DNA from 2 places in the Thermostichus sp. MS-CIW-41 genome. Region 2 is predicted to be linked to the other one. Evidence: riboswitches for the same ligand, from Rfam matches in the RefSeq annotation. Region 2 holds a riboswitch; the other holds the start of a gene.
The links. A riboswitch is a leader RNA that binds a small molecule or an ion and turns the genes downstream of it on or off. The one in region 2 is predicted to bind cobalamin.
Positions count from the first base shown of each region.

Region 1: another riboswitch for cobalamin. It lies ahead of metE (5-methyltetrahydropteroyltriglutamate--homocysteine S-methyltransferase); the one in region 2 lies ahead of ACVWXE_RS03010 (sirohydrochlorin chelatase).

Region 1 is NZ_JBSSBO010000014.1:21,722-33,770, reverse strand. Features, by position in the region: gene ACVWXE_RS06245 (NAD-dependent succinate-semialdehyde dehydrogenase) at 1-1,409, shown strand, start outside; gene ACVWXE_RS06240 (RNA-binding S4 domain-containing protein) at 1,409-1,651, shown strand; gene ACVWXE_RS06235 (hypothetical protein) at 1,654-2,181, opposite strand; gene ACVWXE_RS06230 (plastocyanin/azurin family copper-binding protein) at 2,191-2,577, opposite strand; gene ACVWXE_RS06225 (DUF4439 domain-containing protein) at 2,748-3,413, opposite strand; gene ACVWXE_RS06220 (WecB/TagA/CpsF family glycosyltransferase) at 3,692-4,411, shown strand; gene ACVWXE_RS06215 (cell division ATP-binding protein FtsE) at 4,605-5,291, shown strand; gene metE (5-methyltetrahydropteroyltriglutamate--homocysteine S-methyltransferase) at 5,468-7,732, opposite strand; cobalamin riboswitch at 8,189-8,393, opposite strand; partial or broken gene ACVWXE_RS06205 (ABC transporter ATP-binding protein) at 8,540-9,142, shown strand; gene ACVWXE_RS06200 (cell division protein FtsX) at 9,237-10,148, shown strand; gene ACVWXE_RS06195 (hypothetical protein) at 10,210-10,812, shown strand; gene ACVWXE_RS06190 (pyridoxal phosphate-dependent aminotransferase) at 10,870-12,049, shown strand, end outside; gene ACVWXE_RS06185 (hypothetical protein) at 12,038-12,049, shown strand, end outside.
Region 2 is NZ_JBSSBO010000006.1:2,737-14,785, reverse strand. Features, by position in the region: gene ACVWXE_RS03025 (L-threonylcarbamoyladenylate synthase) at 1-582, shown strand, start outside; gene ACVWXE_RS03020 (PAP/fibrillin family protein) at 638-1,255, shown strand; gene ACVWXE_RS03015 (hypothetical protein) at 1,264-2,157, opposite strand; gene ACVWXE_RS03010 (sirohydrochlorin chelatase) at 2,255-3,298, opposite strand; cobalamin riboswitch at 3,329-3,464, opposite strand; gene ACVWXE_RS03005 (heavy metal translocating P-type ATPase) at 3,592-5,907, opposite strand; gene ACVWXE_RS03000 (copper chaperone) at 6,020-6,214, opposite strand; gene ACVWXE_RS02995 (DUF5340 domain-containing protein) at 6,274-6,513, opposite strand; gene trpC (indole-3-glycerol phosphate synthase TrpC) at 6,577-7,497, opposite strand; gene hmpF (pilus motility taxis protein HmpF) at 7,761-9,488, shown strand; gene plsX (phosphate acyltransferase PlsX) at 9,697-10,821, shown strand; gene ACVWXE_RS02975 (beta-ketoacyl-ACP synthase III) at 10,808-11,809, shown strand; gene fabD (ACP S-malonyltransferase) at 11,814-12,049, shown strand, end outside.

The DNA.
Region 1 (12,049 bases), on a different contig from region 2:
ACGCTTACGCGAAGGGGCACCTGGTCAGCATCAACCCCACCACCGGAGAGGAATTGGCTCGCTACCCCGTTTTCGACGCTGGGCAGATCCAGAGCTGTATTGCCCAAGCCCACGAGCGGTTCCAGAGCTATCGTCGGATCCCGTTTGCTCAGCGATCCGCCTGGCTGAAGCGGGTGGCAGGGATCCTGGAGGAGCGCAAAGCGGAGTTTGGCCGCCTAATCAGCCTGGAGATGGGCAAAACCTTGGCCTCTGCCGTTGCGGAAGTGGAAAAATCCGCTTGGGTTTGTCGCTACTATGCCGAGGAGGCAGAAGGGTTCTTGGCCGAGTGCTCCATATTGCTACGCAACGCTTACGCGAATGCCACCGGTGCGGAGCACTTTGCCAGCCGCAGCGGGATCCGCTACCAGCCGCTGGGAGTGATTTTGGCAGTGATGCCCTGGAATTTTCCCTTTTGGCAGGTGTTTCGCTGTGCGGCCCCGACCCTGATGGCGGGCAACACCCTCCTGCTCAAACATGCCTCCAATGTGCCCCAATCGGCTTTGACCCTGGAACGGATCTTTCAGGAGGCGGGATTTCCGCCAGGGGTCTTTCAAACCCTGCTGATCACAGCAGCCCAGGTGGCAGAGGTGGTGGCGGATGAACGGGTGCGGGGGGCCGCCCTCACCGGGAGCGAAGCCGCCGGCTCCAGCCTGGCCCGTTTGGCCGGTCAACATCTGAAAAAAACGGTCTTGGAACTGGGGGGGAGCGATCCCTTCATCGTTCTGCCCAGCGCCGATCTGGAGGCAGCAGTGGCCACAGCGGTTGCGGCACGTCTGATCAACAACGGCCAATCCTGCATTGCCGCCAAGCGATTTATCCTACACAGGGCTATCGCCGAACCCTTCACGGCGGCCATGACGGAGCGATTTCGCCAGCTCAAGGTGGGGGATCCCCTGGATCCGCAAACGGACGTGGGGCCTCTGGCCACCGCCAGCATCCTGCAAGAGGTGGATGGACAGGTGCAGGCTTTGGTGCAGGCAGGGGCCAAAGTCCATATCGGCGGCTCCCCCTTGGGAGGGAATTTTTATCCGCCCACAATCCTGAGCGACATCCCCCTCGATCATCCGGTGGCCCACCAGGAGGTGTTCGGGCCGGTGGCGCTGTTGTTCACCGTGCCGGATGTGTCGGCAGCCATCGAGCTGGCCAACGGCACCCCCTTTGGCCTGGGCGCCAGCGCCTGGACAACCGATCCAGAGGAACAAGAGCGCCTGCTGGAGGAGCTGGAGGCGGGATCCGTGTTCATCAATGGCATGGTCAAGTCCGACCCGCGCCTTCCCTTCGGCGGCATCAAACGCTCAGGGTATGGACGGGAACTGAGCCGGGAAGGGATCCTGGAATTTGTTAATGTCAAAACCGTTTGGGTGAAGTGATGGCGAAGACTTCTCAAAGGGATCCCCAGCCGGCGGCGGATCCTGTAATCAAGCTGGATCAGTTCCTCAAGCTGGCGGGGGTTGTTCCCACCGGCGGGCAGGCCAAGCAGCTCATCCAAGCGGGGCAAGTGCGGGTGAATGGTGAGGTGGAAACCCGGCGGGGACGCAAGCTGCGCCCTGGGGATGAAGTGGCCGTGGGAGGTGGAGTTTGGCGAGTGCGCCTGGGTGAGGCCCCGAAGTGAAATCAATGCAATGGGATCAAGAAAAGCATGGCCAAAGCCCCGATTCCCCCTGCCACCGCAAACTGCCACTCCAGCCCCCACAGCAGGCAGGCAACTCCGCCCAGGATCTGGATCCCACCGGTGATCCAGTAGGGGAGACGCGGCGGATCCACCAAGCCGTTGAGCCAGTGGCCCAGCCCCATTTGCCACAGCCAGAACACCCCCAAATACTGGCCCAAGGCTGCCAAAGGGGTACGTCCGACAAAGGGCAGCACCGAGAGGATCATGCCCTGGGCGATCACCAGCGTCCACACCAAGCCCACAAAGTAGAGATGGGCCAGTCCGGCTGTTCGAAACTCCGGCAGCCTGGTCTGCCGCACCATGTAGCCCAAGCCAACCAGGGAAATCACCAACCACAGCCAGTTGATGTTGGCCTCTTGGTGAAACTGGGTGGCAGCAAACCCAATCCCCAAAAGGACGGCCCAAACCAGGTACACCCGCCGACAAATGTTCCAGAAGGGAAGAGGGGATCCCAGGGGTTCCATTTGCATGGCCTTCACCTAATCGACGACGACAATGCGGCCCACCATGCTGGGGTGGATATCGCAGAAATAGTCCTGGATCCCAGCTACTTCGAACACCACCGCTTTGCTCTCGTTGCGACTTAGCCGTCCCGTCCCTTGAAACTGCGCTCCCTCCACAGGAGTAGCCGTGTGGGGGGTGGAATCCAGGTTGGTGAAGGTCACCTTGCCCCCCCGCTTGAGGGTAACCTCCGAGGGCAGGTATTGAAACCCGCGAATGATCACCTCTGCTGCCGCCGTTGCCTCGACAGGATCTCGCCCCGCAACAGAGCTGGCTTGTCGCCACCGATCCACAGCCAAGATAGCCCCCACATTGAGCAGGGATCCCAGTCCACTCAGCAACAGCAGCCGCCGCGTCATCGGCATAGGACTTTCTCCACACAGGTTTAGGAAGAGAACAAAGGCTGAGGCGCTCAGAAGAAGGCGATTGCGACAGCAGTGCAGAGCACTTGGATCTCCAAGCCCCAAGTCCTACAGAGGACGTTGGAAGGCTTTGCAGATCATCGCCTCATCGCCGGCAGGGGTTACCAACAGCTCTACACCTTCAGGATCCAGCGCTCCCGAGTCTCGGCGCTGACAAAGGGGGCAGGCACCACCAGAATGCTGGGGTCAAGGCTGTGGAACACGGCCCGGATTGCGGTGGCATGGGCAACTTCGTTGGGGCCAATGGTGCTGGCAGCAGCCACCAGGTCTTTGTTGGAAAGCTGGACAAAGGCATCGTTGTAGGCTAGGGCCGCATCGAACTCCAGAGCCAGGGCCAGCTTGGCGATGTTGGCATCGGAATCGAGATTGCCTTCTTTGTTGTCGATGTAGGTGGAAAGGTCGTAGCTATCCCGCGCCCGAGAGGGGATCCCTCCCAGTTGCCGCACGGCACCCGCCAGCAGATCCCGGTGCTGTTCGTGATCCTTCAGGTTCTTGGTGGCCACTTCCAACACGATCTTGCCCACCTCAGTATTGCTCAACTTGCCGGCAGCGGTTTTGTAGGCCCAGATTGCCTGCTGTTCCAAGTCAATGGCCGCGTTGAGGATGGCGATGTCGGCAGTGTTGGACTGGGCGGCACCGGGCAGGGTGCGCAATCCAATTGCTCCACCTACACCCGCCAGCAAACCAGCCAACAACAAGCTGCGGCGGGAAGTTGCAGGGCTGGGATCCCATTCGGCGGCCAAGTGAGGCAGAGCGAAGGGAGTCTTTGCAGTCTTCATCTCAAGTCTCCTGTCTCGAAAGATGGCAACCAACCTTCAGGGACTTGCTCTTGGTCGGGCAATTCCCTCTCGGCCTGGTCTGATGGGAATACGCCGTGGATGCCGCCGCGGATGCCTGAGGGAAGAGATTTTCGTGGTCAAATAGCCATGAAATGCCTCCTCGAACTCCCCTCTCCCTCTGGGAGAAGGTCCGGGCTATCTTAAAAGCGTGTCCAACGGCTCCAGTGGGGGCCAGCATTCGGTCGGTAGTGTCGTTATCCATCCATGCGATTCTGGGCGTGAACCTGCACCTTGCTCTGCCGGAGGCCAGCCTACAAAGCTACACCACGTGGATTGAGGCGCGTATCCGGGAGGGGCAGGGCGCTCAAGTGGTCACCTGCAACCCGGAAATGATCATGCAGGCGCAGCGGGATCTGGCCTTTGCCCAGGTGCTGCAGGCAGCAGAGCTGGTGATCCCCGATGGCATCGGGGTGGTGTGGGCCCTGCGGCGGCAGGGGATCCGCGTCCAGCGGGTGCCGGGGATCGAGCTGGCAGAAACCCTGATCCCGTTGGCGGCAGAACGGGGGTGGCGCTTGGCCCTGGTGGGGGGAAGGCCGGAAGTCAACCGGGCGGCGGTTCGACATTGGCAAGCCCAGTGTCCTGCTTTGGCCCTCTGGGGCTACCACGGCTACTTTTCTGGCAACGAAGAAAAAGAGCTTCTGCAAGCTCTCCAGGAATTTCGACCGCAACTGGTGTGGGTGGGGCTGGGATCCCCGCGGCAGGAGCTGTGGATCCAGAAGTGGCGTCCCCTTTTGCCCCAGGCTATCTGGATGGGGGTGGGGGGCAGCTTTGACATTTGGGCCGGCCAAAAACGGCGAGCGCCCCGTTGGTGGCGTGACCATCACCTGGAATGGTTGTATCGTCTCTATCAGGAACCCTGGCGCTGGCGACGCATGTTGGCTTTGCCCAAGTTTGTCTGGCGGGTGCTGTGGGATCCCTCTTCTCGTTTGCGCCCCTAGTCTGCCGGCGCTCTCTCCCTCCTCTGTCTAGGCGCTTACTATGGTGATCGGTCAGCACATCGGCTATCCTCCTCGCTTGTACCGTTGGGCCGGTACGGCTCCGACTCCTCATCTCCCTGCCCCGGCCAATCCAGAGGCCACCCTGGGCTTTTACGGCAGCACTCAATCCGGATCCCTGGAAACCCCGGCCAGCATGGTGTCCTTGCGGGGCGTGAGCAAAGTCTTTCCCAACGGCAACTTGATTTTTCAGGATGTGAACTTGGAGGTGCGCCGCGGCGAGTTCGTGTTCGTAACGGGGGTCTCCGGAGCAGGCAAGTCCACTCTTTTGCGACTGCTCTACGGGGCGGAACAGGCCACCGAGGGCACGGTCATCGTCGATCAAGTCTGTCTCTTTTCTTCTGAAGGGCGGCGGCGACCCTACCGCATCCCACCGCGTCCGCTGGCCATGTTGCGGCGGCGCTTGGGGGTGGTTTTCCAAGATTATCGCCTTCTGGCCAACCGCACCCTGGCAGAAAATGTGGCCTTCGTGCTGCGCGCCCAAGGGCTGTCCCCCGCAGAAATCCGCCGTCGCATCGGGCCGACCCTAAAGATGGTGGGGCTGACCGAAAAGCGAGATCACTTTCCCCATGAGCTTTCGGGGGGGGAACAGCAGCGCCTTAGCCTGGCCCGGGCCATTGTCAACATGCCGGTGCTGCTGCTGGCGGACGAGCCAACAGGAAACCTAGATCCGGAAAACTCCCTCTTGGTTCTCCAGATTTTGGAGCGGCTCAATTCCTTTGGGGTGACCGTCATCATGACCAGCCATGACCCCTATCTGGTGGAGCGGGCCGGCCACCGGGTGGTGCGCATGGAGGGAGGGCGCCTGTATGATCTGCGCTGAGGGCTGCCGGGATCCCTATTTTGCTCTTCACAAGCTTTTTGAGATCCCGGAGAGCAGCTTTGCCGGTTGCATCAGCAGACCGTAGGCCCTAAGCCAGCCGCATCAGCACAACAGCGGCACCGCCCGCGGCGACTTGTCAAGCCAGCCCGACCAGTTACATCAGCGGGTCGTGGGCCTTACTCGCGCAGACCCTCAGGTTGGGTTTCCAGAAGCTCCTCCCCTAGCTGATGAGCGGCAGCCACCATATTTTTCAGTGCGGGGATCACCTCCTCCCAGCGGCGGGTCTTGAGGCCACAATCGGGATTAACCCAAGTTTGCTCCACAGGCAAGTGGGCCAGTCCTGTGCGCAGCTGCTGCAGGATTTGCTCAACGCTCGGCACCGCAGGGCTGTGGACATCGTAAACGCCGTTGCCCACCTGGTGACGATACCCAGCCTGGGCAATTTGCAGCAGGGTTTTGTTGTTGCTGCGGCTGTTTTCAATGGAAAGCACGTCGGCATCCAGCCGCTCAATGTGCTCGATGATGTCCCCAAACTCTGAGTAGCACATGTGGGTGTGAATCTGGGTTTCCGGCTTGGCCCCGCCGGTAGCTAGGCGAAAGGCATCCACTGCCCAGCTGAGGTATTCTGGCCAGCGTTCTTTTTTCAGAGGTAGCCCCTCCCGCAGTGCCGGCTCATCCACTTGCACCATCACCGCTCCAGCCGCTTCCAGATCTGCCACTTCGGCTCTCAAGGCCAGGGCAATCTGCAAAGCCTGCTCCCGCCGGGGAATATCAACACGGGGAAAGGACCAGTTGAGCATAGTCACTGGCCCCGTGAGCATGCCTTTCACCGGCTTTTGGGTGTGGGACTGGGCTACTTGGAATTCCCGCACTGTCATGGGTTGGGGGCGAACCACGTCGCCGTAGAGAATGGGAGGGCGCACGCAGCGGCTGCCGTAACTCTGCACCCAGCCGTGTTCAGTGAAGGCAAAGCCTTCCAGCTTCTGGGCAAAGTACTCCACCATGTCGGTGCGCTCAAATTCCCCATGCACCAACACATCCAGGCCAATCTCTTCTTGAATGCGGATGCACTTGGCAATCTCAGCGTCAATGGCTGCTTCGTACTCCGCCTGCGAAACCTCCCCTCTTTTGTACTTAGCTCGCCACTGCCGCACCTCTGGAGTTTGGGGGAAGGAGCCAATGGTGGTGGTGGGCAAAGGTGGTAGCTGAACCTGCCGACTTAGGCGCTGCTCGTAGGGCAGGAATCGCTCGAAGTCCTGGAGCTTGAGGTTGGCCAAAGCCTGGCGCACTTGGGGGTTGGGGGGGCTAAACTGCGCAAAGCTCTGCCACTGCTGCTGGATTTCCGCCTGCTGGGCAGCAGTGTCTTCGCCGTTGAGGGCTCGCGCCAGGAGAGCTACTTCGGCCAGCTTCTGTTCGGCAAAGCTGAGGACATTTCTGAGGGGTTCCGGCAACTGGGCTTCCAGAGCAGCGTCGTGGGGCACAAATTGCAACGAAGCGGAAGGCTGCACCCGTAGGTTGGGAGCTACCCCCTGCAGCTCCCGCAGGCTGGCCAAGACGGTCTCAGGCTGAACCTTCCAGACATTCCGAGCGTCCACTACGCCAGCACCTAGGATCTGGTCAGCCGGAAAGCCATAGGTTCTTACCAGATCCAGGGTGTGGCCACGGGTAAAGTCAAGGCTAATGCCGGCCACCGGCAGTTGCACCACCCAGGGGTAAGTCTCCCCCAGGTCATCGAAGTAGGTGACCAAGTGGACAGGGATCCCGGCGGTTGCCAACTGGCGGTAGCTCATTTCCACAGCTTCCCGCAGGCCACTTCCCTGGCTGGTAACCAAAATGGGATCGTGAATCTGGACTTCTGGGATCCCCAGCTGTTTTAACTCCTGGAGGAGATCCCGGTACAGAGGAAGGAGCTTTTCCAAGTCCGCCCGCAGATCCCCAGATCGCTGGCTAAGGCAGAGCAAAGTCACTGGACTGAGGACAACGGGGCTGGTGCGCTCCCCTAGGATCCCTTGGGCCCGCCGAACTCTTTCCAAAAAATCCCCAAAGTTAGGACTGGGATCGGCTTCCGGCTCAATTTCGGGTACCAAGTAGTGGTAGTTGGTGTCAAACCACTTGGTCATTTCCAAAGCCGGCAGGCCCTCCCGCCCCCGCGCCATGGCAAAGTAGCGGTCTAAACCCGACAGACCTCGGAACCGAGAGGGGATCAGCCCCAGCCAGGTGGCCCAGTCCAGTACATGGTCGTAGAGAGTCTGATCCCCTACCGCAATGTGATCAATCCCAGCTTGTAGCTGAGTCTGCCAGGCTTGAGTCTCCAAATCCCAAAAGGTAGCCAGCAGAGCCTCTGACCCTAGGGCACCACTCCAAAAGCCTTCCAAAGCTTTTTTGAGCTCGCGGCGCTTGCCCATGCGGGCATACCCCAATGTCATGGTTTGTGCAGTCATGTTGTGTGCCATCCCAAATACTGAGTTTTCTAATTTTCCTGCGTTCAATTCGCCCTCAACTGGGATCCCGCCCGCCAAGGAAGAAACCGGCTGTTCCTCTCTTGCCTCTGGAACCCCAACAAAACACTGCCTTTTGCGCAAAAAAGATACTCAACGCAGCCAGCGATCGCAGTGGCTACTTGCCAGCCACCAATTGAAGTCAGGAAGCCTGACATCTCACTCTTTCCTTCGCGTAGGCGGGCTGTAGATCTTGATAGATCTTGGTGCAACAGCACCCAAAATTTACTCTCTCCCGGCCAACTGGCTCAGAGTCTTGCTTGGGTTCTTGGACTTATTTCTACTGCTGAGGAGTACCGAAAGCTTGTGGGAGCAACGCCGGGAAAATGCTCAGGATAACGAAAGCAGAAACGAGCTAAAGCCAAGACAGTTACCATCTGTACCTCGCAGATGTTGTGAAGTTTAGAAAAACCATCGGCGGGCATTCTGACTGACACGGTTTTGGGGGACAAGACCTGGATCGGCAGCGAATGACTCTAGAGATTTGCTGCAGGACTTCTCCTAAACCGGATCACAGCTGCGGGACAGCGGCAGATTCTCACTGCTCTTTCCCCGTTTCCTCTGGCGGCTGATCCCCGTCAGAACCGATAGCTGAGCTACATCGTATCACGGAGTTCAGAGACGGGAGTAGAGTGCTTCAATCATCACCAAGCCAGCAGCCTTTGGAGCTACCAGACCTCACCTTTCACCCAGCGGTCTTGCAGGAAGTCATCGGAATCCTCTAAGCATCCTCCCCCCCTGCATTGCTCTCAAGTAGAACTTGGGGAAGTCGTAGGGCTGATGGCTCCCTCTGGTTTTGGCAAAACTACTCTGGCCAAGTTGCTGGCGGGCTACCTTACCCCCAGCCAAGGTCGGGTGAGTGTGACAGGGCAGCCTTTGCCTCGGCGAGGGTACTGTCCAGTGCAGCTTGTCTTTCAACATCCAGAGCAGGCCGTTAACCCCCACTGGCGCATAGCTCAGGTCTTGCGGGAAGGGCCTCCTCCCCAGCCAGAGGTTCTCCACACCTTAGGCATTTCCCCCAGTTGGCTCAACCGCTATCCCCATGAGCTAAGCGGGGGAGAATTGCAGCGGGTTGTCATCGCCCGGGTTCTCAACCCACAAACTCGCTATTTGATTGCAGATGAGATGACAGCCATGCTCGACGCCAATACCCAAGCCCTGATCTGGCAAGCTGTCTTGGCCTATGGGCGGGCACATCAGATGGGGCTTTTGGTCATCAGTCATGATCGCTTTCTCCTGGAACGGCTCTGCAGCCGCTACGTCATCATGACCAGCCATGACCCCTATCTGGTGGAGCGGGCCGGCCACCGGGTGGTGCGCATGGAGGGAGGGCGCCTGTATGATCTGCGCTGAGGGCCTGCCGGGATCCCTACTTTGCTCTCCACAGGCTCTGTTGAGCTCCAGGGGGCAAGGGTCTGAGCCCATTGATTGTTGGATGGAGAACAGCATGCAATCTCTCTCCCGATTTCTCAATAAAATCCGCTATCTCCTACAGGAGACTTTTTTGGGGTTGCGGCGGGGGGGTTGGCTGAACTGGGCCGCTGTGAGCACCCTGCTGGTGTTGCTGTTCTTGGTGGGGATCGGCGTTGAGCTGTCCTGGGGCGTGGATGCCACGGTGCAGTCGCTGGGAGGACAACTGGAGATCTCCGTCTACCTGGAGCCGGAACGGCAGGGGGTGGAGCTGCAACCTCAGGTCGCCCAACTGCCTCATGTGGCCGAGGTGAAGGTCATCACCAAAGACCAGGCTTGGCGCAACCTTTTGCTGGAAATGGGGATCCAAGACGAGGCGGCCATGGAAACCCAGTTGGGGGAGAACCCCTTGGTGGATGCTCTGCGGGTTAAGGCGGATTCCACCGAAGCCTTGGGGGAAGTGGCGGAGCGGATTCGCCAACTGGAAGGGGTGGATGAGGTCTACTACGGCGACCGCATTGTGGAGCAACTGGCCCAGCTCCAGGACATGCTACGGCTGGGATCCCTGACCATTACCGGCGTGTTGGCCCTGACAGCGGTGGCGGTCATCACCACCACCATTCGCCTCATCGTCATGGCGCGGCGGCGGGAGATCGAGGTGATGCAATTGGTGGGGGCGACGGCAGCCTGGATTTACTTGCCCTTTATTTTGCAAGGGTGCCTGTTTGGGGTGATCAGCGCAGTGGGAGCTTGGGGATTGATCTTGGGATCCCAGCAGTTGCTGCAGGAGCTGCTGGAGCAGTTGATTGCCTTGCCCTTCCTCAAGGTGATGCAGGCAGATCGCAGCCAACTGGAGTTTTGGCTCTTGCCGTCGATGTTGTTGGGGATGGGGGTTTTTCTGGGCACCACCAGCAGCTTGATCGCGGTGCGCAAGTCGGCAGGGCGATGAGCTGGAGGCGATGCTGAGGAAAGCCCTGGATATTCCAATCTGAGGATCGCCATAGGATAAGATGATGGACTCTACTTCCCTGGCTTTCCAAGATCTGGCCGCCATGAACCCATTGCCTCCTCCCGCCCACCCCTACCAGTTCCGCGCTTTGGGCCTGATTAAGGGATCCCTGAAATCGATCCCCAAGACTTATGCGCAGGCAACCTTGGTTGCCTCTGACGGAGCAGAATATCCGGCTACCCCCGGACGCGCCGAGCTTCTCGGCCCCTTCGAGCACTGCATCAAGAGCGGCCATACCTACTGGTACTACGTGCAGCCGCAGCCGCGTTCAGGGGGGGCTTTGGGCTTGAGCATCATCCGCATCCTGGCCCTGCCGGAAGAGGAGCAAGACCCAGAGTGGGAAGAAGAACCGTTTTTGCCTGCCCCTGAGGACACAGAGGAAGGCTTTAACATCCGCGGCATTGTCGAGCCCCACGATGGCTTTGTTGAGGTGACCGTGCGGCGCAAGCCCCAGGGAACCAAGCAATTTGCTCCTCTGCAATTGCGCTTGGAAGGGTTCTTGCCCGGAGCTGTGGCGGGCGAGTTTTGGGATCTGTTGGCAGAGCGAGAGGGCAACAAACTGCTGTTGGTGGATGGTACCCGCCTGTTGACCGCAGTAGCCTAGCTATCTAGATTGGCCCTGCTTGAGAACCTTAAAATAAACCAAAGAGCTTCCCAACCGATGGTGTCTGCTGCCGGCTTGTCCCAACGGGTCGCCCATCTATCCCCTTCCCCCACGCTATCCATTTCGGCTCTGGCTAAAGCCATGCAGGCAGAGGGGCTGGATGTGTGTAGCTTGAGCGCAGGCGAGCCGGATTTCGATACACCTGACCACATTCGGGCCGCGGCCATCCGTGCTCTGGAAGAGGGCAAAACCCGCTACGGCCCCACCGCTGGGATCCCCGCTCTTCGCCAAGCAGTGGCCGACAAGCTGCGGCAGGAAAACGGCCTGGAGTTCAGCCACGACCAAATCCTGATCAGCAACGGCGGCAAGCAAACCCTGTTTAACCTGGCCATGGTGCTGCTGGATCCCGGCGATGAAGTGATCCTGCCTGTTCCCTACTGGGTCAGCTACCCCGAAATTGCCATTTTGGCAGGGGCAAAGGTTGTGCAGGTGCAGACGGAAGAGGCCCAGGGGTTCAAGCTCACCGCCGCCCAACTGCGCCAGGCCCTCACCCCCCGCAGCAAGCTGCTGATTCTCAACTCGCCGGCCAACCCCACCGGAGCCGTTTACCACCAGCACGAGCTGGCAGCTCTGGCAGAGGTGATCCTCTCCGCCCCCCATCTGTACGTGATCTGCGACGAGATCTACGAAAAGCTGGTTTATGGACAAGCCCGCCACATCAGCCTGGGATCCCTTTGCCCTGACTTGATGCCGCGCCTGATTCTCAGCAGTGGCTTTGCCAAAGCCTACGCCATGACCGGCTGGCGGGTGGGCTACTTGGCCGGGCCCAAGCCCATCATCGAGGCAGCCATCAACCTGCAAAGCCACAGCACCTCCAATGTCTGCACCTTCGCCCAGTACGGCGCTCTGGAAGCCCTGACCAGCCCCCTATCGGCAGCGGCTGTGGAAAAAATGCGCCAAGAATTCTGGCAGCGGCGAGATCTGATGCTGGACGGGATCCGCACCTTGCCGGGGGTGACTTGCCCGGAGCCAGAAGGTGCATTTTATGTGTTTGTCAACATCGGCCAAACCGGGTTAAGTTCGGTGGAGTTTTGCCGGCAGCTGCTCAAGGAACACCACGTGGCTGCTGTGCCGGGGGTAGCCTTTGGGGCAGATTCCTACATTCGCCTTTCCTATGCTGCCGATCGCACCACCCTCGAAAAAGGGCTGCAGCGGCTGCACCGGTTTGTGGCTTCCC
Region 2 (12,049 bases):
ACCCATAAACAAGCAGTGGAGCGGGTACGCCGCATCAAGCAGCTCTCCAACGACAAGCCTCTTACCTTTTTGTGCCCTTCTCTCTCACGCATTGCCCACTATGCCCAGGTAACCGATTCAGCCTATCGACTGATGCGGCGGCTGATCCCCGGCCCGTTTACGTTTCTGTTGCCAGCAACCAAGCTGGTGCCCAAGTTGGTGATGGATCCCAAGCGGAAAACCACCGGCATCCGGGTGCCCGATTCTGCCATTTGTCAGGCTTTGCTGGAAGAGTTGGGCAATCCAATTGTCTCGACCTCTGCCAAGCTGGGGGGGGATCCCGTCGGATCCCTGGGCTTAAGTTTTGGGCAAACCTGGGAATGGGAGAGCGATCCCTGGGATGAGGGTGGGATCTTTGCGGCTGAGGAAATGCGGCAGTTGGAAAAACAGGTGGATCTGGTGCTGGATGACGATGCCCCCCGCCGGGCCAAGGTCTCTACGGTAATCGATTTGACCGGATCCGAGCCGCTGGTGGTGCGGGCCGGGCTAGGGTATGAGCAGGTGGCAGATCTGAACCTGAAACTGGTGGGAGAAGACGGTTAAGGGCAGAGGGATCCCGCGTTCTCTAAAATAGGGTCAGTGCCTTCGGAGTGTGCCCATGTCTGAGGCCCTGGCTCAGCAAAAATCCGCTCTGCTGCACCTACTGGAGGCGACCGACCGGGGCCGGAAAGTTTCCCCTGACCAAAAAGCCCAGATTTTGTCTCAAATTGCCGTCCTAGAAGCGCTCAACCCCACCCCCAAGCCAACATCGGCTCCTGAAGGGTTGGAGGGGAACTGGCTCACCCTATTTACCACGAGCACAGCTCTGCTGCGGCTGGCACAGTTGCCTTTTTTGACCACCGGCGAGATCTACCAGTGTATTCGGGCCAAGGCTGGACGGGTCTTCAACGTGGCGGAGATCCAGGGATCCGGCTGGCTGGGGGCTTGGGTGCCACGGGGAATCTTGGCGGTATCGGCACGCTTTTACCCCGAATCGGAGCGTCGGGTGAGGGTGATTTTCGAGCGATTGGTGTTCGGATCCCAAGCTTTGATGAGCTACGAGATCGAGAGTTTTCTCTATTTGCTCGAGCGGGCTCCGGAGCGGATCCCGGCTATTCAAATCGATATCCGCCGCCGCGAGCCAACGGGCTGGCTGGATATCACCTATTTAGATGAAGATTTGCGGATGGGCCGGGGCAGCGAGGGGAGTGTATTTGTCCTGAAACGGGTGAGTTGAGACTTCGGCTAGCCGGAGGGCTTAGAGGGTTCCGTTTCGGCTATTTTGTGAGATAGGTTTTGGGTTAGGGTGAAGCCTATTTCCTGGAGAACTTGCAAGGCGCGGTAGGACTCCCGCAAAGCTTGCAGCTCTTGCTGAGTTTGCTCCAGTTGCCGGGCTTTTTGCTCCTGTAAGAAGCGCAGCCTTTGATTTTCGGACGCCGTGCGACGCAGAACGTGCTTGAGTTTCTGCTTCTGCTGCTGAAGCCGAGTCCGCCTCACCTCCAACTGCTGCAGTTGGATTTCTTGGAGTTCCAGTTCTATTTTCAGAGTGGCGACCTGCATCTGGAGTTGGCGAAGTTTTTGGTTGAGCTCTGGCTCTGGTGTGGGTTTTGCCGACTCAGGGCTTGGGGAAGAAGGTGATGACAATTCTTGTAGGGGCTGCAACTGTTGGGCCTTGGCCTGCGAAGCTTGATCCTGGTGCTGCTCGCCCTGCAGTCTTACTTGAGTGTGTTCGCTTACTTCGGTTTCAGTTTCCGTCTGCTGCTCAGCTTGATCAAGAATTTGTCGATCGCGGATCTGGGTTTGAGGATCCTCGTCAACCGACTGCAAAGGGAGAGAATCCTCCTCGGGTTGCCGAGGGTTGCCGCCATAATCGGCGGGATCAAAGGGAGACAGAGCCGCTACCAGCGAGGCCCGAAAATCAGTCCAGGAGCCCGACTGCAGACCCATCTGAACCACCTGCCAAACCCCATAGGCAGACCCAATTCCAGCCAGGATCCCAGGGATCCCGGCCAGGGAGAGGGAAACCTTGGGCAGGGTGGGCAGGATCTGATCCAGCAGCCCCACCACCAGGGCGAAAACAAAGATCCCGCTCCCCGCGGCAGCGGCACCTGAAACCCAAGAGGAGCGGGAGAGCATCATCGTTTTTTCGTCATCACAACCGCTAGAGCGGGAAAACCAGGTTCAAAAATTGCCTGTCTGCACTCAGTTTATCCCGCCAGCAGCCTCTGTTTCCCTCTTAGGGCACCTGCCATGCCCGTTGGTGGTAGCCCTCTAATTGGGCCCAGGGATCCCCAGCCGCTGCGTGGGTGTGGCCGTGGTCGTGGTGAGGGTGGGAATGAGGATGGTGATGGGATCCGTGCCCGTGATGGTGGTCATGAGGCTCGTGAGGGTGGTGATGGCTGGATCCAGCTCCAACCTCTGCGCTCACGGCCAGGCGAAACTTGCACAGGTGGCAGTTCATCGAGGTTTGGCCCTGCAGGGCTTCCTGCTCCAGTTGCTGCAGGCTGTGCAGCACCGTATCCACAAGGCCCAATTCCGGCAGCATCAGCCAGTCGATTTCCGACTGTCGTTGTCGTTGTTGTTCCACTGCCGCCTCGATTTTTTTCACCAACACCCCCGTAAACAGAAAGTAGGGCAGCACGATCACCCGACGCGGCTGCCAGGACGAGGCCCGCTCCAACCCCACAGGCAGGCGGGGATGGGTAATGCCGATAAAGCAGGTCTCCACAGCGGCAAACCCGGATCCTTCCCAAAGCAGCCGAGCCAGTTTACAGGCTTCGGCATTGGCCTCAGGATCGCTGGAGCCGCGACCCACAAATAGGAGCACGGTTTCTGCCTCTGGGATCCGCCGCGGTTGGGCAGCTATCAGAGCAGCCAATCGGTCTCGCAGCAGTTGCAGGATCTCGATGCGGATCCCCAGCGGCCCACCGTAACGAATGCGCAACTGGGGATAGAGGGCCTGCAGGCGATCCAGTTCCATCGTCACATCGAACTTGTTGTGGCGGGCCCCAAACAGCAACAGCGGCAGGGCCACGATCTCCTGCCACCCTTGGGCCAAGCACTGCTCTACCCCCTGGGCAATGGTTGGCTGGGTCAGCTCCAGAAAGCAAGGGATCACCGGTCGATGGGGAGTGAGGGATTGGTAAGCCTGGGCTAGCTCCAGAAAGGCTTGCTGCCCTTGGGGGTCGCGGGATCCGTGGCCGATGAGCAACAGGGGCAGGGGGACAACAGGAGACTGCCCAACCGCAAGCGGAGGGGAAACACTGAGGGTATTCAACACAAAAAACTCCGTTCCTTGTGAATCGCAAGGGGTACAGGACAACGGCAGGTGGGTGTTCTGGCTGAGGGAGGGATCCCATCACAGTTGCGTCACAGTGGCGGACTTGCACCGCGCTTTCCCCAGTCTGCCTGAGCTTTTTAGGTTAGCTTGCCTCTTGCCATTCACCAAGCTCCCGGGGGGGATGTTCTTGTCTGCCAGAAGATAGCCCTGAGGCATGAGCGGTACGGCAGACTCATGCTCAAAGGGCAGCAAAACTGTTGCCGCGCTAATCCCCCTTGCCCCTGGGAGAGGGCCTAACGCCGGCCCGCTGGTCTGGGGGGCTGAAAGTGTCGCAGGCGCAGGGCATTGGCGACCACCGAAATGGAACTCAGGGCCATGGCTGCCCCCGCCAGCATAGGGTTGAGCAACCAGCCTGTAAAGGGATAGAGCGCCCCAGCGGCAATCGGGATCCCCAGCGTATTGTAGATAAAGGCGAAGAAGAGGTTCTGGCGGATGTTGTTGAGGGTGGCCCGGCTGAGTTGAATGGCTGTGGCGACTCCCCGCAGATCCCCCGACATGAGGGTAATATCGCTGGCGGCCATCGCCACATCCGTACCCGTACCGATGGCGATCCCCACATCGGCTTCTGCCAGAGCCGGAGCATCGTTAATGCCATCTCCCACCATCGCCACCCGGTGTCGAGGTTGTCTGAAGCTGCGAATGTAAGCGGCCTTCTGATCCGGACGGACTTGGGCAATTACCCGCTGAATGCCTGCTTGCCGAGCAACCGCTTGGGCTGTGGTGGGGTTATCCCCGGTTAGCAGGATCACCTCTAGACCCATCTGTTGCAGCTGTTGCACTGCCTCAGGAGAGGTGGGTTTGAGCGGATCGGCAATGGCCAACAGCCCCACCAGGCTCTGGGATTGGGCTACGCCGATCACCGTTTTGCCCTGGCTTTCCCAATTCTGAACCCGCTCTGACCAAGAGGGATCCCAGGGGATCCCCATCTCCTGTAGCCAGCTCAGCCGACCGATGCGAATCCACTGATCTTCCACCCAAGCTTCTGCCCCACTGCCTACCCTTGCCTGAAAATGCTGGGCAGGAGGGATGGCAATTTTTTCCGCTTCGGCTTTCTGCACCACCGCCTGGGCCAAAGGGTGTTCCGAGTGCCGCTCCACCGCCGCTGCCAGGCGCAACACCGCCAGGGGAGAGGAGCCATTAGCCCAAATATCGGTGACGGTAGGGCGACCTTCAGTCAGGGTGCCAGTTTTGTCCAAGACCACCGTGCGCAAGTGGTGGGCCAATTCCAGGCTGTCGGCACTTTTCACCAGGATCCCCAATTCCGCCCCTCGTCCCGTGGCCACCAGGATCGAGGTGGGGGTTGCCAACCCCAGCGCACAAGGGCAGGCGATGATCAGCACCCCAATCGTGTTCACCAAGGCCAGCGTCAGGTTGTCCGCCAGCACCCACCAGAGCACAAAAGTTAGAACTGCCACCCCGATCACTGCCGGCACAAACCAGGAGGTGACCCGATCCGCCAACTGTTGAATCGGAGCTTTGGATCCCTGAGCTTCCTGCACCAAGCGCACGATCTGGGCCAGAACTGTGTCTTTGCCCACCCGCCGCGCTTCCATCACAAAGCTGCCCGTCTGATTCAGCGTTGCCCCAATCACCTCATCCCCCGCCGATTTGACAACAGGCAGGCTCTCGCCGGTCACCATGGACTCGTCGAGGGTGGAGGATCCCTCTAGGATTACCCCATCCACCGGCACCTTCTCGCCGGGGCGCACCCGGATCCAATCCCCCACCTGCACCTCCCGAATGGGGACATCCTGCTCCACCCCCTGGCGGATTACCCTCGCCGTTTTCGGTTGCAGCCCGATCAGCTTGCGAATGGCCTCAGAGGTTTGCCTTTTGGCCCGTTGCTCCATCCACTTACCCACCAGAATCAGGGTGGTGACCACCGCCGACACCTCATAATAGACATCCGGGTGCAGTCCTTGCCGGTGAAAATAGTCGGGGAAAACCGTTGGGAAAACAGAATAGAAAAAAGCCGCGCTCGTCCCCAAGGCCACCAGCGTGTTCATATCCGCTGAACGCCGTTGCCAAGCATCCCAGGCTCCCCGGTAAAAATGCCTGCCCACCCAAAACTGCACCGGAGCCGTCAGCAGCAACTGCAACCCAGGATTGTGCAGCCACATGGGAAAGCCCGGGATGTCCATCCCCAGCATCATCGGCAGGGATCCGATCACCAGCACCGTGCTGATGCCCACCCCTATCGCCACCTTGAGCTTCAGTTCCCGTTCTGCGGCCCGTTGGGCGATCCGCTCTGGATCCGACAGATCGTCCAGCTGCCAATCCTCCTGGATAAGGCGCGCCCGATACCCCACCCGCTCCACCGCCCGAATCAACGCCTGCGGATCCACCAGCCGGGGATCCCCTTTGACGGTGGCCTGCTCACTGGCAAAATTCACGGATCCGGAGGATACTCCCTGCACCTGAGCGAGGGCCTGTTCGATGCTGCGGGCGCAGGAGGCACAGCTCATCCCTTGTAAGGCCAACTGCCAGGTGCCCTCAGGAGAAGGCGCAGAGGCCGATAGTGCACCCGATGACCCTTTATGGGCAGACATGGCAACACCTTGTTGATGAAACGACAGCTACTCTCCACCCTGGGCAGGGCGAAGGCAGCCATCTGTACAGAAATTCAAAACAGACGCCCGACCGTTCCCGGCCCAAAATTGACTAGGCCGGGGGATATCCCACCTGGGTGAGGGCCTGCCGCAAATCGCCCACAGACCGCCCAGAAGTAATCCGCACCTGTTTGGTTTTGGGATCCCCTTCCACCTGCGCCTGGGGATCCAGTTGCCGCACCGCTTGCGCAATGGTGTCTATACAGGCCCCACAGGCCAGCTTGGGCACCGTCAAAACAACCTGCATCTTGGAAAACCCCCCCAATGCCACTGAAAGGATGCTAAACCTTACAGTGGGCTGGAAGGTCAAGAGGGAGGCTGAGGCTCGTCCATATTCCAGCGGTAGTCCACCTGATAGCCCCGCTGTCGCCACTCTTCCTCCAGTTGCACCTGTTGGGTGAGGGCTTTGCGCAGGGAGTTGATCAGCTCTTGCGTGCGGCCTCGGTTGCCAAAATCCTGTTCCTCTACTGCCGGAAAGGTTTGCCGCTCCAACACCCGCAGCAGAAATTCGTAGTGGATATGAGCCGGCACAGGAATACGTTTCATCGATCCAAGCAATCCTTAGAGATCAATTGTTCTCGCAGAGATCCATTGATAAATGGTTTTCATTCACTGAGATGACAACAGGTGGCGCACAGCTTGGCCGGGATCCGGCTGGGTCACCAGCGCTTCCCCCACCAGCACAGAGCGCACCCCCCAGGCCCGCAACTGCTGCAGATCGGCGGGGGTATGGATGCCGGACTCGCTGACCACAGGCAGATCGCCAAGGAGCTCCGAGTGGGCGGCCAACAGGTTGCGCGTTGTGTTTAAGTCCACCGCAAAGGTTCTCAGATCGCGATTGTTGATGCCAATGAGCACCTGCCCCCTGGAGTCTTGCAGTTGGGGCAAACGCAACACCCGCTGCAACTCTTGGGAAGTGTGCACCTCCAGCAGAGCTGCCATGCCCAATTGCCGAACCAGCTTGAGAAAATAGCCCAAGTCCGCATCCGAGAGAATGGCGGCAATCAGCAGCACCGCATCTGCCCCCAGGCTGCGGGCCCAGAGGATTTGGTAGGGGTAGAGGATGAACTCCTTGCAGAGGATGGGGATCCCTACTGCCTGACGGATCTGGCGCAGATACTCGCCGCTGCCCTGAAAAAACCGCCCATCCGTCAGCACCGAGAGACAACTGGCCCCACCGGCTTCATAGCTCTGGGCAATGGCTACCGGGTCAAAGGGATCCCGCAGAACGCCGCGGCTGGGAGAGGCTTTTTTGACCTCGGCAATCACAGAGATAGGGTGAGGCGACTGGGTGAGGGCCGCCACAAAATCCCGCACCGGCGGGGCTTGATCCAGTTGCTGTTGCAATTGCTTGAGGGGAAGCTGCTCCCGTTGCCGCTCCACCTCCTGCTCTTTATGCCAGACGATCGCTTCCAAGATGTGGCGCGGTTTGGCTTCCGGCGCTGTTGTCTGGTACACCTGAGAGGCTACGACCACCGGCGGGGCAGGAGAACGCCGACGAATAGAAAGCGGCTCACCTTGCAGCTCCATACAACCCCCGAACACAACTCTACACCACACCCTAGACTACTTTAGTGCTCCGCCACCGGTTTGAATAGCTACCCCAGGCATCCCCAAAACTCATCTGGCGAAGGCGTTTTTTTTACCCTATGGTTGAGTCTAGAAAGGTGGTGTAGTCTTTATGCGCCTCAGCGAGCCATGTTCTGGCGGCCGTCCATTTTTCCCCGGCCAGGGGCAGTGGCTCGGTGGGGTCAGGGCTGGTGCTGTCCATGCTGTTTTAGAGGAGTTCAGGCGTGCTGTACCTAGCAGAGCTATCCAAGCCGATTGGATTTGCCAAGTCGTCTCTGCAATTGCTGGCCAAGCAGCAGCAGGACAATACCTGGGTGGCCGTGAACGAAGAATCCATTACCTTGGAAGGCCGCATCGCCCAGGAGGCTGGGCGCTTCAAGGATGGGTCATTGGTGCTGGCGGAAATCTCCGGCAACCGTCAGGTCGCCCGCATCAGCGAAGCCGCTCGCCAACTGGTGACCTATCTGCAAAACTTCAGCCAACTTCAGCTCAGAGCCCGCAGCCAGGAGGAGGAGATCGAGGTTTGGAAACAGTCCCTCACCTTTCAGGCCCATGAGCTTAAACGCCGCGAGATGGAGCTAGCAGCTCAAGAAGAAGAGGTGCAGCGGCTGTATGAGCAATACAAGAGTGTGGAGGAAGATCGCAAACTTCTGGACAGCCTCAAAGAGGAACTGGCAGCCCAGCAAGCTTACTTAGCTGAACAACAGCGCCTGATCGGAGAACAGCGGGAAGCTCTGAATCGGCAGCGGCAAGAGTTGGAAGCCCAGTTGCAAGAAGCTCGCTCCAGCCGCTTGGGGGAGGCAGAAGCAGCGCAGCTACAGGCTTTGATGCAACAGCTCCAGGAGACTCTACATCCGGCTGGGGATCCCTTGGCGCTTCTGCAGAGCTTGAAAAGCCACATTCAGCAGCAGCAGGAGCACTTGAATCAACAGATTGCCCAACTGGAAGCAGAACGTCAGCAGGCCCAGATCCGGCAAGACGAGCTGGATCGGGACTACCGCGCTTGGCAAGAACGCCACACCGCTTGGTGGGGATCCCGACAATCCCTGGAGCAAAGCCGAGCAGAGTGGCAAACTCGGCAGGGATCCCTGCGAGCCCATCAAGAGCACCTGCAGAGGATTCTCCAGCAGCTGCAATCTCAAGAGAGCCTATACCAGAAAGCCTCTCGTCTGGTGCAGGAGTACGACTTTATCGTCGATGGCAGCAGCAACGGCAGGGCTGGGGAGCCGGCGATCTCGGTCGAGGAGCTGGCGGCTTTGGTCAGCCAACTGCGCCGAGATTACGAGCAGCGGGCGGCCCAGGTCAGCCAGCAGCGGGCCGAACTGGAGCAAAACCGGCAAACCCTGCGGGAGCTGCAAGAGCGGCTGGCCAGCGCCTCTCCAGAGGAGCGGTTTGACATCGAGATGGATATCGACTATGCCCAGTCTGCCTGCAGTGCTTTGGAAGAAGCCCTGCTGCCTCAGGAAAAAAACCTGCAGCGAGAGTATGAAGAGTTGACCCGCCAGGAAGCCCGCCTTAGACAGCTGCAAAATCAAGCTGCTGCCCCGGTTCAGGTCGATATTGGGCCGCTCCTGGAACAGATCGGCAGCCAGAAGCAGGATCTTCTCCAAGAAAAAGGTCGTCTGCAAACCCTCATTCAACAACTGGAATCGTCCTTGCCTTCTCAGCAGGAGCAGCTCGCCCGCCAACGGCAGAAATTGGAGCAGCAGTGGCAACACCTGGAGCAAGAGGAGGGATCCCTGCGGGCGCGCGCCCAGGCCATGGCAGAAACCTGGGGTCGCCTCAATCACTTGCAGGCCACCCTCTACCCAGAGCGGGATCGGTGGGCAGCGTTGGCAGGAGAATTGGCGCAGTTGGAGACGGAGCTGAGCCAACACCAGGCCAGAAACTCCACTGCACACGCCCACGTCCAACAGGTACGCTCTCTCTTGGCTGCCCTCACGCAGGCGTGAGGAAGTTCACGTTTCCTGTGGGGGGTGGGGAGAACCGGCGCAAGCGGAACTGCGGCCTTAATTGAGGAAAACAAATCTGGTAAAATTCGCTAGCACCCTGCAGCCACTGGGGCTCCCAATTCTCGGGCGAGGGGACTGCAGAGGTTAGTGCGTTTTGCCCCGCTTCTTGCTTGCAGTTGCCAAGGATATTCCAGTGTGAGGTCAGCTTGTGCGAATTGCGGTCGATGCGATGGGGGGTGACTACGCTCCCGAAGAGATCATCAAGGGCGCCCTGCTGGCCCATCGGCAGCTCCGGGTCGGGATTGCACTAGTCGGTCGTCCAGATTCCCTCAAGCCCTTTTTGCCTCAGCCCTTGCCTGCTGGGATCACCATCGTGCCTGCCGAGGACGATGTGGGCATGGCGGAAGAGCCGCTGATGGTGCGCAAAAAGCCCAAAGCCTCCATCAACATCTCGATGCAACAGGTGCGCTCCAACCAAGCGGATGCCGTGGTGGCCGCCGGGAATACCGGAGCAGCGATGGCTGCGGCCTACCTGAATTTGGGCCGGCTGGCAGGGATCGATCGCCCGGCCATTGGCGCTCTTTTGCCCACTTTGAAAGGCAAGCCGGTGCTGCTGCTGGATGTGGGGGCCAATGTGGATTGCCGGCCCCGCTTTTTGGAGCAGTTTGCCCGTATGGGATCCCTCTACTGCCAGTGTGTACTGGGGGTCGAGCGTCCGCGGGTGGGCCTGCTCAACATCGGCGAGGAGCCCAACAAGGGAAACGATTTGGCTCTGGCCACCCACCAGCGTCTGGCCCAGTTGCCAGGGATCCATTTCGCCGGCAATGCCGAGGGGCGGGATGTGCTGACCGGGGAGTTTGATGTGGTGGTGTGTGACGGCTTTGTGGGCAATGCCCTCCTCAAGTTTGCCGAAAGTGTTGGCCAGGTGATCACCCAGGTGCTGCGGGAGGAGCTGCCCCGCGGCTGGCGCGGCAAGTTGGGCTGCTGGCTGCTCCGGCCCAACCTCAAGCAGGTAAAGCGGCGCATGGACTACGTGGAGTATGGCGGTGCTTTGCTGCTCGGCGTCAACGGCATCTGCGTGATTACCCACGGCAGCTCCAAGGCGCCGATGGTCTACCACGCCATTCGCCTGGCCAAAGAGGCGGCAGAACAGAAAATCCTACAGCGGCTGCAGGCGGAAATGGTTGACCCTCGCGAACCTGAATCCAACCCCAGGCGGCGCACCCGGCCCCTTCAGGTCTACTCTGGCTCTGGCCCGGAAGTGTTGCCGTTGGGATCCCTGGAAAGGACTTCCTCCCGCTGTCCCGAACCCGTGGAAGATGCCCAGCCATAGCCTCCCGACCGTGCGGCTGGTGGGGGTGGGGGCTGCCCTGCCGGATCCCTGCTTGAGCAACGACGACCTCAGCCAGATCGTTGCAACTTCTGACGAATGGATTTGGCCCCGCACCGGTATCCGCCAACGACGCATTCTCCCCCCCCATCTGAGTTTGGTGGACTTGGCGGCTCAAGCGGCGAAGGCTGCTCTGGATCGGGCTGGGATCCCGCCACAAGATCTGGATTTGATCCTGCTGGCCACTTCCACCGGCGTCGATCGGTTTGGCTCGGCCCCTCAGGTGCAGGCAGCTCTGGGAGCAACGCGGGCGGTGGCTTTTGATCTGACGGCAGCCTGCACAGGCTTTGTCTTTGCGGTGGCCACGGCAGCACAGTTTTTGCAAACCGGGCTGTATCGGCGGGCCTTGGTGGTGGCGGCGGATGTGCTCTCCCGCACGGTGGACTGGGCAGATCGCACCACCTGTGTCTTGTTTGGAGATGGGGCCGGGGCGGTGGTTCTGGAGGCGGGGGAAACCGGCGGGATCCTCAGCATTGAGCTGCGCAGCGATGGCAGTGGCAGCCAGCTGCTCAGCTTGTCCATGGCTACAGAGGCCAAGCCCCTGGTGGGATCCCTGCAGGTGGGGCAATACCGCTGCTGCCCCATCGCCATGAATGGCCGCGAGGTGTACAAGTTTGCCGTCCAGGCGGTGCCGGAGGTTATCGAGAAGGCTCTCTTCCGGGCTGGGATCCCGGCGGAGGCGGTGCAGGGGTATTTTATTCATCAGGCCAACCAGCGCATTCTCGATGCGGTAGCCAAGCGTTTGCAACTGGATCCGCAGCGGGTGGCCAGCGTCCTAGAGTATTACGGCAACACCTCGGGCGCTTCGGTGCCAATTGCCTTGGCCACTTGGATCGAGCAGGGACGCTTTGGCGCCGGCGATCTGGGGGTGATGGCGGGCTTTGGTGCCGGCCTCACCTGGGGGGCGATTGTGTTTCGTTGGGGGAAGTGAATTGATGACCGTTGCCTGGATCTATCCCGGCCAGGGATCCCAAGCGGTGGGCATGGGAAGGGACTTGCGGAACTGGCAGGGAGCAGCCCAGAAGTTGGCTTTGGCCCGTGAGATGTTGGGATGGGATCCCTTAGCTCTGTCGGAAGACCAGATCCACCAGACCGGCTACACACAACCGGCTTTGTTCACCGTATCGGCCCTGTTGACGGACTATCTCTACGCCCAGGGACAGGCTCCTGC